2 regions of the Candidatus Avoscillospira sp. LCP25S3_F1 genome follow, and region 2 is predicted to be linked to the other one. Evidence: a T-box and tRNA genes for the amino acid it is inferred to sense, from the RefSeq annotation. Region 2 holds a T-box; the other holds one or more tRNA genes.
What was found. The T-box of region 2 lies ahead of ileS (isoleucine--tRNA ligase). A T-box ahead of a tRNA ligase gene usually reads a tRNA of that ligase, here a tRNA-Ile.
Positions count from the first base shown of each region.

Region 1: it has a tRNA-Ile gene. The T-box ahead of ileS (isoleucine--tRNA ligase) is inferred to sense a tRNA for this amino acid. The anticodon was not compared.

Region 1 covers NZ_JBQKJT010000049.1:142-3,216, forward strand. Annotated here, with positions in the region: partial or broken rRNA gene ACTQ33_RS16955 (16S ribosomal RNA) at 1-1,286, shown strand, start outside; tRNA gene ACTQ33_RS16960 (tRNA-Ala) at 1,422-1,497, shown strand; tRNA gene ACTQ33_RS16965 (tRNA-Ile) at 1,501-1,577, shown strand; partial or broken rRNA gene ACTQ33_RS16970 (23S ribosomal RNA) at 1,981-3,075, shown strand, end outside.
Region 2 covers NZ_JBQKJT010000034.1:861-14,311, forward strand. Annotated here, with positions in the region: gene ACTQ33_RS16335 (hypothetical protein) at 1-664, opposite strand, end outside; gene ACTQ33_RS16340 (hypothetical protein) at 654-1,148, opposite strand; gene ACTQ33_RS16345 (spore germination protein) at 1,145-2,560, opposite strand; gene yfbR (5'-deoxynucleotidase) at 2,659-3,243, shown strand; gene ACTQ33_RS16355 (ACT domain-containing protein) at 3,247-3,516, shown strand; gene ACTQ33_RS16360 (PFL family protein) at 3,527-4,885, shown strand; gene ACTQ33_RS16365 (bifunctional metallophosphatase/5'-nucleotidase) at 5,521-7,662, shown strand; gene ACTQ33_RS16370 (methyl-accepting chemotaxis protein) at 7,859-8,425, opposite strand; partial or broken gene ACTQ33_RS16375 ([Fe-Fe] hydrogenase large subunit C-terminal domain-containing protein) at 8,449-9,849, opposite strand; T-box leader at 10,058-10,299, shown strand; gene ileS (isoleucine--tRNA ligase) at 10,364-13,159, shown strand; gene ACTQ33_RS16385 (HAD family hydrolase) at 13,225-13,451, shown strand, end outside.

The DNA.
Region 1 (3,075 bases), on a different contig from region 2:
GCTCGCGTCTGATTAGATAGTTGGTGGGGTAACGGCCTACCAAGTCGACGATCAGTAGCCGGGTTGAGAGACTGACCGGCCACATTGGGACTGAGATACGGCCCAGACTCCTACGGGAGGCAGCAGTGGGGAATATTGGGCAATGGGGGAAACCCTGACCCAGCAACGCCGCGTGAAGGAAGAAGGCCTTCGGGTTGTAAACTTCTTTTACCAGGGACGAAGAAAGTGACGGTACCTGGAGAAAAAGCTCCGGCTAACTACGTGCCAGCAGCCGCGGTAATACGTAGGGAGCGAGCGTTGTCCGGATTTACTGGGTGTAAAGGGCGTGTAGGCGGAGCTGCAAGTCAGAAGTGAAATCCCCGGGCTCAACCCGGGAACTGCTTTTGAAACTGTAGCCCTTGAGTATCGGAGAGGCAGGCGGAATTCCTAGTGTAGCGGTGAAATGCGTAGATATTAGGAGGAACACCAGTGGCGAAGGCGGCCTGCTGGACGACAACTGACGCTGAGGCGCGAAAGCGTGGGGAGCAAACAGGATTAGATACCCTGGTAGTCCACGCCGTAAACGATGAATACTAGGTGTGGGGGGTCTGACCCCCTCCGTGCCGGAGTTAACACAATAAGTATTCCACCTGGGGAGTACGACCGCAAGGTTGAAACTCAAAGGAATTGACGGGGGCCCGCACAAGCAGTGGATTATGTGGTTTAATTCGACGCAACGCGAAGAACCTTACCGGGGCTTGACATCCCGCTAACGAAGTAGAGATACATTAGGTGCCCTTCGGGGAAAGCGGAGACAGGTGGTGCATGGTTGTCGTCAGCTCGTGTCGTGAGATGTTGGGTTAAGTCCCGCAACGAGCGCAACCCTTATGGTTAGTTGCTACGCAAGAGCACTCTAGCCAGACTGCCGTTGACAAAACGGAGGAAGGTGGGGACGACGTCAAATCATCATGCCCCTTATGTCCCGGGCTACACACGTAATACAATGGCGGTCAACAGAGCGAGGCAATACCGCGAGGTGGAGCAAATCGCTAAAAGCCGTCCCAGTTCGGATTGCAGGCTGAAACTCGCCTGCATGAAGTTGGAATTGCTAGTAATCGCGGATCAGCATGCCGCGGTGAATACGTTCCCGGGCCTTGTACACACCGCCCGTCACACCATGAGAGTCGGGAACACCCGAAGTCCGTAGTCTAACCGCAAGGAGGGCGCGGCCGAAGGTGGGTTCGATAATTGGGGTGAAGTCGTAACAAGGTAGCCGTATCGGAAGGTGCGGCTGGATCACCTCCTTTCTAAGGAGACTTCTGAGGATGAATAATCTTCAGTAACGTCCTAAGGTCAGACCAGGTGCAGAGGAAGACTGTGAGTAACGTTGTTTAATTTAGAGGGTACACACCACGAGAAAAGCGTGTGTGCCGGAGGAAAACGGGGGTTTAGCTCAGCTGGGAGAGCGCCTGCCTTGCAAGCAGGAGGTCAGCGGTTCGATCCCGCTAATCTCCACCAAACGGGCCAATAGCTCAGCTGGCTAGAGCACACGACTGATAATCGTGAGGTCGGTGGTTCGAGTCCACTTTGGCCCACCACTTACCTTTCTTTGAAAAGAAAGGTAAGCCAAAGAAACTTTCAAGTTTGGGTTTGTACCTCTAAATGGAGTTTCTGGTTTTAATGTTGAATGAAGTCTTCAACAGAGGATTTCATTGAGCATTAAAGCTCAAAGATGCACCTTGAAAACTGAACACTGTAACTATGATGCAAATTATGAGAAGGCAACAGTAAAGGAAATTACTTTTGTAACTTAATGGGTAAATACAATTAAGCCAAAAAAACTTTTCTTTATGAGCCTGCATAATTCTTGAGAACTAGCGACCGTTAGACCAAATTTTTAACCCAGCGCAAGCGGTTAAAAATTTGAGAGGAGACACAACGGAATGAGCGAGCTTTGCTGTCGCTACAGTGAAGCGAGGGATATGAAGTTTGTGTCGACGTGGTCAAGCTGTAAAGAGCGCAAGGGGAATGCCTTGGCATCAGGAGCCGATGAAGGACGTGATAAGCTGCGATAAGCTTCGGGGAGCTGCAAATAAGCTTCGATCCGGAGATTTCCGAATGGGGAAACCCACTGGAGCAATACTCCAGTATCCTGCGTTGAACAAAATAGGCGTAGGAAGGGAACCGTCTGAACTGAAACATCTAAGTAGGACGAGGAAGAGACATCAATCGAGATTCCGCTAGTAGTGGCGAGCGAACGCGGAAGAGGGCAAACCGGAGGTAGCAATATCTCCGGGGTTGTGGACAGCTTTTTAATCGGCTAGGTTAGCAGAACGGCATGGGAAGGCCGGCGATACAGAGTGAGAGCCTCGTATGCGAAAACCGACGTCGATGTAGTTGTATCCAGAGTACCGCGGGACACGTGAAACCCCGTGGGAAGCCGGGGGGACCACCCTCCAACCCTAAATACTACCTGATGACCGATAGAGAAGCAGTACCGTGAGGGAAAGGTGAAAAGAACCCCGGGAGGGGAGTGAAATAGTACCTGAAACCTTGTGCTTACAAGCAGTCACAGCCCGTTAAAGGGTGGTGGCGTACTTTTTGTAGAACGGTCCGGCGAGTTATGGTAACTGGCGAGCTTAAGGTATTCAGTACCGGAGGCGTAGGGAAACCGAGTGTTAAGAGCGCGTATGAAGTCAGTTGCTATAGACCCGAAACCAGGTGACCTAGCCATGAGCAGGCTGAAGTGGAGGTAAAACTCCATGGAGGGCCGAACACACGTTCGTTGCAATGACCGGTGATGACTTGTGGCTAGCGGTGAAATTCCAATCGAACTTGGAGATAGCTGGTTCTCCCCGAAATAGCTTTAGGGCTAGCGTATGGAATGAGTTTCGCGGAGGTAAAGCACTGAATGGGCTAGGGGGCGATAAGCTTACTGAACCTTATCAAACTAAGAATGCCGCAGAAATGCTTCCATGCAGTCAGACTGCGAGTAATAAAATCCGTGGTCAAAAGGGAAACAGCCCAGACCCACAGCTAAGGTCCCAAATACATGCTAAGTGGAAAACGATGTGAGATCGCATAAACAACCAGGAT
Region 2 (13,451 bases):
GCAGCCCCAACGCGCCCACGCAGACAAGGCTCACCGCTACACCCGCTCCGGCAATGAGCAGATACCACCGAAACCACGTTGTCTTCCGCCGGGTCAGCCCATCTCTTAAATAGAAAGCTGCCGCAGGAATCAGCAGTACTGTTAACGGGCCAAAACTCTCCGCCACCGTCCCGTCGGGCCGCAGGGACCGCAGTTCCACATCGGTAGTACCAAATGCCAGCACCAGAGAAATCATGGGCGCCACCGCCAGAAAGAGCGTCGCGCCAAAGCGACAGGTGGCTGCCGCCCCCTGGGATGATGTCACAGCGGCCAGAATCAGCAGCACCATGGGAATCAAGGGAAACGCGTTGTCCCTGGGGAAGGCTGTTACCGCCATGGACGCCGCTAAGGCTGAAACCAGCACCAGCCATAGCCAGGATACCAGGGCAAGCCACTTTCCCAACATGTTCCCCCATGCCGTCGTCAGCAGCTCCGCCGGTCCCAAGCCTTGGGGCAGGGCTGTGGGGCCCATGCTTCTATAAATATAGAAGAGGGGAATTGCTGCGGCGGCGGCTCCCAGGAGTACCCAGGGCCAACTGACAGCCGAACACACGGTCACCAATGGAGCGGCCAGGGATGCCGCCAACAGGGCGCACAGCTGCCGGGGTGAATAGCTATCCATCATTGATCAGTCGATACCTCCCGTCTGCTTCCGTCAACGGCGGCAGCGTCACAGTCCGCTCCTCCAGCCACGCCGCCTGTAGGTCCTGCAATGTTTTGTCGCCCTGGTGGGTGGCCAAATACGCCGCCGCACTGTCGGCTTCCACATTGCCTTGGCCCAGATAAACCCGGGCGGCGGGCCGCAAGGCCCGGTCGTTCAAAACTTGGTCCAGATGGGTCCAGGTGTCGCCGCACAATACAATATGGGCCACTGTATCGAAAAAGGCCACGCCGGGGGCCGTCTGGATCAGGTCTTCCACGGCCTCGGCCCAGCTCCGGCCCTGTCCCGCCAGATCATTGCCGCCGTCCAGATACAATAGTCCATCCCGCTCCGACAACACCAGCACCTCCACCGGCAACAGATCGGCCACATCCCGCGGCTTGACCGGCAGCCATCCCGCCATTGCTACCAGTGCCACAGCAACGGCCAGCAGTACCATCTTTTTCATGGTTTGCCCTCCTGTCCCGCATCCTCCGGTTTCTGATTACGAGTGACCAGACGTTTGCGCAGAATGGCCCCGCCGCCGCTGGCCGCCGAAAACGGCGCCAGATAGGCCGCTCCATAGGATTGCAGACCCGCCAGCCGGGCCACCAGCAGCAAAACCGCCGCCGTCAACCCAAACAGTCCCGCAATACTGGCTGCCACGGCCAGTACCAGCCGCCAAATACGGATGGCATCGGCAAAATCCCGCCCCGGCAACGCAAAACCGCAGATTCCTGCCACAGAAACGGCAATCAGTGCCGCCGGGGAGATCAGCTTGGCCTCCACCGCTGCCGAACCGACCACTAAGCCGCCGATGATGGACACAGTCTGGCCGATGGACTGGGGCAGCTGCAACCCCGCCTCCTGGAGAATCTCAAAGGCCAGCAGCAGAAACAGTACCTCTATAATAGTGGGGAACGGCACATTCTGTTTGCTTTCAATGACACTTCGCAGTAACGCCGTGGGCAGCATCTCCTGATGGAACGCCGCCATAGCCACATAGAGCCCCGGCAGCAGCAGCGTCACCAGTAAGGCTGCGTACCGCAGAATCCGCAGAGCCGACGCGCTGACAAAGTCGCGGCTCAGGTCCTCAGGGGAATCCATCAGCCGTCCCAGGTTCACGGGGGCCAAATAGGCCAGGGGCAGGCCGTCAATGAGAATGCCCACCCGGCCCGCCAGCAGAGCCGTTACGAAGCGGTCGGTACGCTCCGTGTACTGGAGCAGCGGGAAGGCCGTCTTGCGGTTGCCGGTGAGATATTCCTCGGCGGCAGCTGTGGTGGCCAGGGAATCCACATCAAGGCTTTTGAGCCGCTCCACCGTCTTGTCGATCAACTCCGGGTCCGTGACGCCGTCCACCCAGGCCACCGACACATTGGTGGCTGTCTGGGTCCCCACCACCAGCTGGGTGAAGCGCAGCTTCTCCGAGCGCATATGGCGGCGGATGAGGCCAGTGTTGATGCGCATATTTTCATTGAAAGCGTCCTTGGCGCCCTTGACGGTGTTTTCCACCTGGGGCGCGCTGGTACTGCGGTTGACGGAGGTTTTGGCTTCAAAGGCCAACGCGGTCCTTTCCCCGGGAAACAGCACCAGGGCAAAGCCGTTGAGCAGCTTTGAAAGGGCGTCAGCGCCATCGGTGACCCGAACGCAGACAGCGTTATAAACGGCGCCCCGCTCGGCCCGCTCCACCAACTGTCCCATGGTGGCCCCGGTCAGCGCCTGGGCCAGGGGCCGCAGAACGTATTCGGAGATGGTGCCGCCGGTGACCAGCCCATCGATGAAATACAGCCGCAGCCGCCAGCCGGCGGCCTCCACCTCCCGGGCCACAAAGTCCCCGGTCTCTCCAAAGGCCGCTTCAATGGCGGCGGCAGTCAGTTCCATTCGTTTCACCTCCTGGTAAGGATGCCCGGGCCGGTGCAAAAGTATACATTGCGCCGTCCCACCTTTCGCGGTATAATCACTGCGAGAGGAGGGGTTTCATGGCATTTCCCTTTTTTGCCCTGTTGTCCCGGATGCGCTACATTCAGCGCTGGGGCCTCATGCGCAATACCTTCCAGGAGAACATTCAGGAGCACAGTCACATGGTGGCGGTGCTTGCCCACGGTCTGGCCATGATCGACCGGGAATTGTGCGGCGGTGACGCCGATCCGGACCGATGCGCCACAGCGGCGCTGTTTCACGACGCGCCGGAGATTCTCACCGGCGATCTGCCCACACCCATCAAGTATGCCAATGACGATATCCGTACCGCCTATCGTCAGGTGGAAGAGGTCAGCGCCAGAAAGCTACTGTCCATGCTGCCGCCGGAAGTCCAGGCCGGATATGAACCGCTGCTGCTGGAGACGGACGACGCCGTGCGGCAAATTGTCAAAGCCGCCGATAAACTGTCGGCCTATATCAAATGCGTGGAAGAGCTGAAAGCCGGAAATCAGGAATTTGCCACAGCGGCGGCCCAGACCCGGGAAGCATTGGAACAGATGGACCTGCCCTGTCTGCGGTATTTTATGGAGCACTGCCTGCCGTCCTTTGCCGAAACCCTCGATCAACTACAAGGAGGAACTTGAACTATGCGCGCTATCGTCACCGTTGTCGGCCCCGACCGGGTCGGCATCATCGCTGAGGTCTGTACCCAGCTGGCACAGCTGAACATCAACATTATTGACATTTCCCAGACGGTTATGGAGGGATTCTTCACCATGATGATGGTCACCGACACCTCCAAGGCCAACAGCGATTTCGATACCATCGCCGATGTTCTGGCCCGCAAGGGTGAGTCCATGGGCCTGTCCCTCCGCATCCAGCGGGAGGACATTTTCCATGCCATGCACAAGGTCTAAGGAGGTCATCATGCTCAGTCACAACGATATTATGTCGACCATCGACATGATCGACCACCAGCATCTGGACATCCGCACCATTACGTTGGGCCTCAGTCTCCTGGACTGCGCCGACTCCAACGCTGAAAAATGCGCCCAGAAGATCTACGACAAGATCTGCCGCCACGCGGAACAGCTGGTCCCCACCGGCGAGACCATTGAGCGGGAGCTGGGCATCCCCATTGTCAACAAGCGCATTTCCGTCACCCCCATCGCCTTGGTAGGCGGGGCCAGTGAGACGGAGAACTTTGCGATTTTTGCCCAAGCCATGGACCGGGCAGCCCACACGGTGGGCGTCAACTTCATCGGCGGTTTTTCCGCCCTGGTTCAAAAGGGCATGACCAGCGGTGATCGCCGTCTGATCCAGTCCATCCCCGAGGCCCTGGCCACGACAGAGCTGGTCTGCTCCAGCGTCAACGTGGGCTCCACCAAGGCCGGCATCAATATGGAGGCCGTCCGCTGGATGGGCCAAATCATTAAAGACACGGCGGCCCGCACCGCCGACCAGGGCGGCATGGGCTGCGCCAAACTGGTGGTCTTCTGCAACGCCGTGGAGGACAACCCCTTTATGGCCGGCGCGTTCCACGGCGTGGGCGAGCCGGAATCGGTCATCAATGTGGGTGTTTCCGGTCCCGGCGTGGTGGCCCACGCCCTACAGGAGGCCAGAGGCTACACCCTGGACCAGGTGGCCGAGCTTATTAAGAAAACAGCCTTCCGCATCACCCGTATGGGTCAGCTGGTGGCCCAGGAGGCCAGCCGCCGGTTGAATGTACCGTTCGGCGTGGTGGATCTAAGTCTGGCCCCCACCCCGGCCATCGGCGACAGTGTGGCCCGGATTCTGGAGGCCATGGGTCTGAAGGTCTGTGGTACCCACGGCACCACGGCAGCCCTGGCCCTGCTCAACGACGCGGTGAAAAAGGGCGGCGTTATGGCGTCCAGCAGCGTTGGCGGCCTGTCCGGCGCGTTCATCCCCGTCAGCGAGGATGAGGGCATGATTGCCGCCGCTTCCTGCGGCACTCTGACCCTGGACAAGCTGGAAGCCATGACCTGTGTTTGCTCCGTGGGCCTCGACATGATCGCCGTCCCCGGCGATACTACTTCCGAGACTCTGTCGGCCATCATTGCCGACGAAGCAGCCATCGGCATGGTCAACACCAAGACCACCGCCGTCCGGCTCATTCCCGCTGTGGGCAGCAAGGTAGGCGACATGGTGGAGTTTGGCGGTTTGCTGGGCAGCGCCCCGGTCATGCCGGTGCATCCGGAATCCCCAGCGGAGTTCATCGCCAGAGGCGGTAAAATTCCCGCCCCCATGCAGAGCCTGAAAAACTAAAATATCGACGGTTTAGAAATTAGAGAAAACCCCTATTAAGACGGTTTTCTCTAATTTTTTCTAAAGGTGCAAGAGGTGGGACCAAGAATGGACTACAAAATTCGTTCCGCCACATCGGACGATCACGATTTGATATATAATCTTAAAGCGCAGTCTGTCCGTCTCTATATCGAGAAGATTTGGGGCTGGGATAAGCGTTATTAACAAAAAGATTTTAACAGCGACTTTTCTCAAATCGAGCAGTTTCAGGTCTTTGAGCTTGATGGACGATTCATCGGTTTTGTACAGTGCTATCTGAAGCACCCCTATTACAATGTGGTCGAGATTCATCTGCTCCCGGAATTCCAGAGCAGATGACTATGAGAAAGCCCCACTGCGCGCCTTTCCCAGTGACACCGCCATGCTGGTGCTGACGCTATCCACGCGGTGCTCGCTACTGTACACAACCAAAATACCCCATAAGTCCTATTTCTTTTCTTTGTTTACTTTGCAAAAGCACACCTAAGTAATTTTGCTCTTTTTTATTTTATATGCACAAATTTTTTCTCGACATGTGCCGTCGGCCATGCTATAATCAATAGCAGTCTGAACCACGGCCTGCCGCGTTTTTGCGGCAAGGGAAAGGAGACACGAAAATGAGCAAGCACAGAAGAAACCGGATTCTGTCGGCGGTGCTGAGCGCAGCCCTGGTGCTGTCCCTCTCCACCACCGCCCTGGCGGCGGAAACCGGCGAGGTCCATCTGACCATCATCGGCACTTCTGACACCCATGGCAACGTCTGGGGCTACTCCTATGAGGATATGAAGGAGAGCACCGGAGACGGTTTGGCCCGGGTTTCCACCTATGTCAATGGGGTGCGTGCAGAAAACCCCAACACCATTCTGGTGGATGCCGGCGACACCATTCAGGGTACCATCATGACGGACGATCTTTATGCCAAGGATACCGCCGATCACCCGGTGCCCGCAGCTCTCAACTACATGCAGTACGACGCCTGGGTGCTGGGCAACCATGAATTCAACTTCGGCGTGGACAACCTCAAGGCCATTCTGGCCCAGGCCGAGATGCCGGTTTTGGCCGCCAACGTCAAGAACGCTGACGGTTCCTACCTCACCGGCGCCGGTTACACCATCGTGGAGCGCGGCGGCGTCAATGTAGCCATCATCGGCGTTACGACGCCCAACATTCCCCGTTGGGACGGTACCAAGCAGGGCGTGGCCGATCTGACTTTTGAATCCATGGCCGACGCCGTGGCCGACTGCATCGAGGAAATTGGTTCCAGTGCCGACATCATCATGGTTTCGGCCCACGCCGGTCTGGACGCTGAATACTCCACCGACGGCGCCGACGCTGCCCAGACCATTCTGGACCAGTGCCCCGAAGTGGATGTATTGCAGCTGGGCCACACCCACACCACCTACATCAACAATGACGGCGCCATCCCCGTGGGCGAGACGAAGAACAATGCCGGCGAGGTGGTCCGCTACGATCTGACCCTCAACGGCAGCAAGGAGATCACTGCCGCCACCGTGGAAACCGTGTCCATGAAGGATGTGGCGCCGGATCAGGGTCTGCGGAATGTTCCCGCTATCCAAGCCGCCCAGACCAAGACCGTTTCCTTTATCCAGGACAACGTGCTGGGTCACGCTGCCGCCAACTTCCAGCCGGTCAATGAGATCAACGGCCTGCCCGAGGGCCGTTTGCAGGATACCGCCGTCATCGACCTCATTGGCACCGTCCAGTTGGAAAACTCCGGCGCCGATGTCACCGCTGTGGCCCTGTTCAAGGACACCAGCGATCTGAAACAAGGCGATCTCAACTATGGCAATCTGTTTGACATCTACAAATATCCCAACGTGCTCTACACGGTCAAGGTCACCGGCGCAGAGATGAAAGCCTACATGGAGTGGGCCGCCGCCTGCTGGAACCAGTGGCAGCCCGGCGACATGAACATCTCCTTCAATCCGGACAAGCCCGGCTATCTCCACGACCATTTTATCGGTCTCAACTACGAGGTCAATCTGTCCAAACCCGCCGGTCAGCGCATTGAAAATGTGACCTTCCAGGGCCAGCCCCTGTCCGATACCCAGGAACTGACCCTGTGCGTCAACGACTACCGTTACACGGGTCTGAAAAATGAGGGCATCATTTCCGGTGAAAAGCTGTGGGAGTCCTCCGCTTCGGTCCGCGACATGCTGCTGGTCTACTTGGGGCAGCACGACCCGCTGGAGCCCACCGTGGACAACAACTGGAAGATCACCGGTGTGGACCTGCAAAAGGACAATCCCCAGCGCGCCGCCTACATTGAGCAGATCAATTCCGGCAAGCTGGCCGTCCCCTATAACAAGAGCATCAATCTGAACGAGGCCAACAATGTGGTAGTCAACGGCCATCTGTTTTCCGCCGCCAGCGCTGTCAGCAGCGGCCTGGGCGATACCACCTTCTTCCGTCTGCGCGACCTGGCCGCCGCATTCCAGGGTACGAAAGCCGCTTTTAATGTCGACTGGAACGGCAGCGTTGTACTGACCCGCGGCGGTACCTATACAGGCTCGGCCCTGCCGGAGCGCTCGGAGGGCAGCGCCATTACCTACTCCACCCCCACCGTCCTGGTGGATGGTAAGCCCATGGAGATCACGGCCCTCTATATTGAAGGCAACTACTACATCTCCGCCGACACCGTCAATACGCTGTTGGGTACGCAGGCCACGGAGCAGAACGGCGTGCTTACCCTGACTGTGGATCTGGCCAGCGACGCTGGCAACGGCAACGCCGGTTAATCCGTTGTCATATACTGTTTACGCCTTCGGGGCGGGGTCGATTCCCCGCCCCGATTTTCCATACCGCAACCTCTATTCCGACAGCGCCGCAGACATACTGATGCGGTGTTGCCGAATGCAAAACCGGGCGCGCTGTCCATGGCAGCGTGCCCGGTTCTAAAATGCATATTCTATGTATTAGGTTGTCTCCGGTCTCTCACTGGGATTCCCGGCTCATTTCATTCAACTGTTCAAAATGGATACCCAGCTGTCGGGTGGCCTGGGCAATGTCCTGGGCCGCGGCGGAAATCTCCTCGCTGTTGGCGGTGAGATGATTGAGCCGCTCGTTTACCTTGTCGGTGACCCGGCACAAGACCCCCACATCGGCCGTCAGCTGTTCCAGGGTCTGACTGATTTCATCTTTGTTGTGGTTACTCTCCTGGGCGGTCTGCTTGCTGGCCTCGCTGAGGGACCGCACTTCGTTGGCCACGACAGAGAAACCCTTTCCGGCCTCTCCAGCCCGGGCCGCCTCCACGGAAGCGTTGAGGGACAACAGTTGGGTCCGCAGGGCCAGCTGTTCAATGCCGTTGTTGTTCTCTTCCAGGCGCTTCAACAGTGCGTCCACCTCGCCCAACACCTGGGTCAGCTTGGCACTGAATTCCACAATCTCCTGCATGTCTGTGGTGATGCTGATGCTCTCATTGGCATTGTTGGTGTTCTGCTCCGTCATAGCATGGATGGAGCCGCTGAGCAAAGCCAGCTGTCCGTCGGCGTCGGCTACCATCTCCCCGATTTTGCGGTTCTTGTCTACGACGGCCCTGGACATCTCCTCCACTTCATGCTTTTCCTGTTCCACCTGATGCTTGATATAGTGGATACATCCGTCGGGCTTACTGCATCCATTGTAAATGGCCGTGGCCATTTCCTCACAGGTGGAATAGCCGCAGGCGCCGCAGTTGATCTTCTGGCTGGCCGGGGTGGTTTTTTCCATCTGTGCGTAGATCTCCCGCAGCCGCGCCCCGTCCGGCCGACAGATCTGATTTTCCCGGGAACGGTCCGTATAACACCGTGTGAAATCCTCCGGCCGCAGTTTGGCAAACGCACGGTTCAGCTGCTTCCATCGGGACTTGCGACTTCTCCACGCACTCCAGGGTCCCCTGCCGTTGGCCTGTCCGGCGGCCCGGCGCTGTTGGACCGTATAGAGCATGTCGTCGTTCCCCCGCTTCGTTTCCTCCACCGCGGGACCGTCAATACAGCCGTGCTCACAGTTGAGCACATCCAGCAGCAGCGGCAGGGGTTTGCCTGCCTTGACCCGTTGGGCATATCGGCGCAGCGTCTCATAGACGGCCTTCTCGCCCTCACTCTGCTGCACAAACACCTGCTCTCCGCAGAACCACCGGATGTTCTCCTTCAGACCGCCCGGCATGGGGTACACCGCGCCCAAACCCGCGGGCCACTCCTCCTCCACCGGGTTACTCTGCACACGGTTCTGACGGAGATACTGGAGCAGGTGATCAAATGTCAGGTTATACTTCACATAACCATGGGTATTGGGATCATCGATCTCCATTTTTTTGCGATACATGGCCCGAGAAAAGCCAATTGATCGTGGATACCCATATAGTTTTTGGCATAGATGGCGGCGCACAGCAGCGGACTCTGCACCGGCATCAGTTTGGGCAGCAGCTCCGGCAAAAAGCTCTCAATATACCGGACCACCGCCGGGCAGGGCTGCGCAATGCCACCTTCCATGTGGGTTTTCTCAATGTAGTTCAAATAGGCCCAGGTTGTGATATCAGCGCCGAATCCAACGCTGAGCACGTGGTTAACGCCCATCTGCTTCAAGGCGCCCAGAATCCGCTTGTATTCGCCGGGGTAATTGGCTGCCAACGCCGGAGCGTACAGAAGCGAAATCTGCTGTCCTGCCCGCAGGTCCGCAACAAACTGGTCCAGATCGTCCTCAAATCCCCGGGCATGATGCTCACAGGCATCGAGACAGGAGCCGCAGGCAATACATTTAGAGGCATCCACCTGAATTCGCTGCTCATTCTCCCCCAGCTCCACCACATGATTCGCGGTCAGGACCGGACAAGCAGAGATACAGCGATTGCAGCCGATGCACCGATCCGTTGTATAAATCAGCTCTCGCATCTCTTCCATCTCCTTTCTTTCCCGATTTCTCTTTTCTGTCTTCTTTATAAACGTCATAAACGTCACCGCATAGGTTCCGTCACTGTTACTGTTTTATTATACACAGGCGTTTGTATTTTTTTCAATATACAGGAAAGAATTTACATAAAAAATTACCGTTCGTGGATGATATTTTTTCGGCATCGTTGCGGTGATGATCCATTATTTTTTTATTTTTCGTTGACAAGTTGGGGCTTTGGGGGTATGATACAAGTAATATGATATGGTAATTGCGATGAGCAGGAGGAGTACACGGTCTGACCCGTCCTCAGAGAGCGGCCGCTTTGGGTGCAAGGCCGCGGCGGAGGAACGTGGAAAATCACCTGGGAGCATGCCGCCCGAACCTCAGTAAGGCGCGCCGGTTGACGGCCGATATCCCGTTGTCCCCATGGTTGTGGGGCGTGAGCGGTCGGGGTTTCCCCCGGCAACGAGAGTGGTACCGCAGAGGTTCTTGCCTTTGTCTCTTAATTGTTTAAGAGGCGAGGGTTTTTTTATTGCCCAGATTGCCAAATTTCAGATAAGGAGCATCACAATGGACTACAACAAGACCATTAACCTGCCGAAGACCGACTTCCCCATGCGGGCCGGTCTTCCCGCCCGCGAGCCGGAAATGCTGGAGCGCTGGAAGAAGATCGACGTCTACAACGAGCTTTTGAAGAAGAACGAGGGCAAGCCCCGGTTCTCCCTCCACGACGGCCCTCCCTTCTCCAACGGCGGCCTGCACATGGGCCACGCCCTGAACAAGTCCATCAAGGACTTCATTACCCGCTCCTACGCCATGCGGGGCTACTACACCCCCTATATTCCCGGCTGGGACAACCACGGTATGCCCATTGAGTCCGCCATCATCAAGGAGCAGAAGCTCAATCGCAAGCAGATGAGCGTGGCCGAATTCCGTACCGCCTGCCATAACTACGCCCAGAAGTATATCGACATTCAGATGGCCGGTTTCCAGCGTATGGGCGTCATCGGCGACTGGGAGCATCCCTACAAGACCATGGACCCCGGCTTTGAAGCCGAGGAAGTGAAGATCTTCGGCGCCATGTATAAGAAGGGCTATATCTACAAGGGCCTGAAGCCCGTGTACTGGTGCCCCAAGGACGAGACGGCTCTGGCTGAGGCCGAGATCGAGTACCAGGACGACCCCTGTACCACCGTCTATGTCAAGTTCCCCCTGCACGACGACCAGGGCAAGCTGGGTAGCTTTGACCACAGCAAACTGTTCTTCGTCATCTGGACCACCACCATCTGGACCCTGCCCGGCAACCTGGCCATTGCCCTGCACCCCGATGAAAGCTACGCGCTGGTCAAGAACCCCAACGGCGAGGTCTACGTCATGGCCGAGGCCCTGACCGAAAAGGTCATGGGCATTGCCGGTATCGAGGGCTGGGAGATCGTGGAGACCCATCCCGGTTCCTTCTTCGAGAATATGCTGGCCGACCATCCCTTCCTGCCCAAGACCTCCCGTCTGGTGCTGGCCGACTACGTCACCATGGATTCCGGTACGGGCTGCGTCCACACGGCTCCCGGCTTCGGCGCCGACGACTACCAGACGTGCCTGCGCTACGGCATGGACATGGTGGTGCCTGTGGACGACCAGGGCCGCCACACCGACTATGCCGGCAAGTATGCCGGTATGAAGACCGAGGAATCCAACCCCGTCATTCTCGAGGACATGAAGAAGGACGGCAAGCTGCTGGCCGCCGAGGAGATTGTCCACTCCTACCCCCACTGCTGGCGCTGCAAAGGCCCCATCATCTTCCGTGCCACACCGCAGTGGTTCTGCTCCGTGGACGCTTTCAAGGATGCCGCTGTTGCTGCCACCGACAACGTCCGCTGGATTCCCGGCTGGGGCAAGGACCGCATGATCTCCATGATCCGTGAGCGCAGCGACTGGTGCATCAGCCGTCAGCGCCGCTGGGGCCTGCCCATCCCCGTGTTCTACTGTGCCGACTGCGGCAAGCCTGTCTGCGACGATACCACCATCGAGGCCGTCTCCAAGCTGTTTGCCGAGAAGGGCTCCAACGCCTGGTATGAGATGGAGGCTGCCGACATTCTGCCCCAGGGCTACACCTGCCCCCACTGCGGCAAGTCCAATGGCTTCACCAAGGAGGAAGACACCCTGGACGGCTGGTTCGACTCCGGTTCCACCCACTTTGCTTCCATGAAGAAGGACCAGGGCTTCTGGCCCGCCGACATGTACTTGGAGGGCCTCGACCAGTACCGCGGCTGGTTCCAGTCCTCCCTGCTGACAGCAGTCGGCGCTCTGGGCCAGGGCGCGCCCTTCAAGGAGTGCGTCACCCACGGCTGGACCGTGGACGGCGAGGGCAAGGCCATGCACAAGTCTCTGGGCAACGGCGTGGACCCCGCCGATATCTTTAAAAAGTACGGCGCCGATTTGCTCCGCCTGTGGGCCGCTTCCGCCGACTACCATGTGGATGTCCGCTGCTCCGACAATATCTTCAAGCAGCTTTCTCAGAACTACCTGAAGTTCCGCAACACCGCCCGGTACTGCCTGGGCAACCTGGACGGCTTTGACCCCAACAATCTGGTCAAGCCCGAGGACATGCTGGAGCTGGACCGCTGGGCCATCACCAAGCTGAACGCTTTGATCGAGAAGTGCGAGGCCGCCTACAAGGAGTACGAGTTCCTGACCATTACCCATGCCATCAACGATTTCTGCGTCGTTGATCTGTCTAACTTCTATCTGGATATCATCAAGGACCGCCTGTACTGTGATGAGAAGGACGGCGTCAGCCGCCGCAGCGCCCAGACGGCTCTGTACCTGATTCTCGACACCATGACCAAGATCTTCGCCCCCATCCTCTGCTTCACCTGCGACGAAATCTGGCTGGCCATGCAGCACCGCACCGGCGACGACGAGCGCAATGTGGTGTTCAATGAGATGAACAAGCCCTTCACCGAGTACGGTCTGTCCGATGCTGCCATGCTGCGCTGGAGCGTTCTGAGCCAGCTGCGCACCGGCGTCAATGCCGCACTGGAGTCTGCCCGTGCCGAGAAGAAGATCGGTAAGTCTCTCGAAGCCTGCGTGACGTTGGTCACCGACAAGCCCATTGTGGAGAGCAACCTGGCTGAGACTCAGAACCGTTTTGGCAGCCAGTGGGCCGACCTGTTCCTGGTGTCCACTGTGGAAGTCACCGACAACGCCGAAGCTTATGCCCAGGCTGCCGAGACGCCCATTGAGGGTGTCCGTGTCCTGGTCCGCGAGGCCGAAGGCGTCAAGTGCCCCCGCTGCTGGAAGCACACCCATTCCACCCACGCCGACGGCCTGTGCCCCCGCTGCGCCGCCGTGGTGGAGACGCTGTAATCGTTTCAACCCCGCATTTTTGCCCGGTGCCATTGGCACCGGGCATTTTATTGAGGAGATTATACATGACCGCCATCTTTTTCGACCTGGATGACACCATCTATTTGCGCTCGGACCCCTTCGACCGCACTTGTGCCGTGCTGCTGCCCCATCTGACAGAGGAGCAGCGGCGACAGGCCTTCCGTACCTGCCGAGACCGGGGCGACGAAGTCTTCCCCGCCGCCCAGCGGGGCGAAATCACCGAGGAGACTATGTACCGCTATCGTTACCGCCAAGGTTTTGCCGATATCGG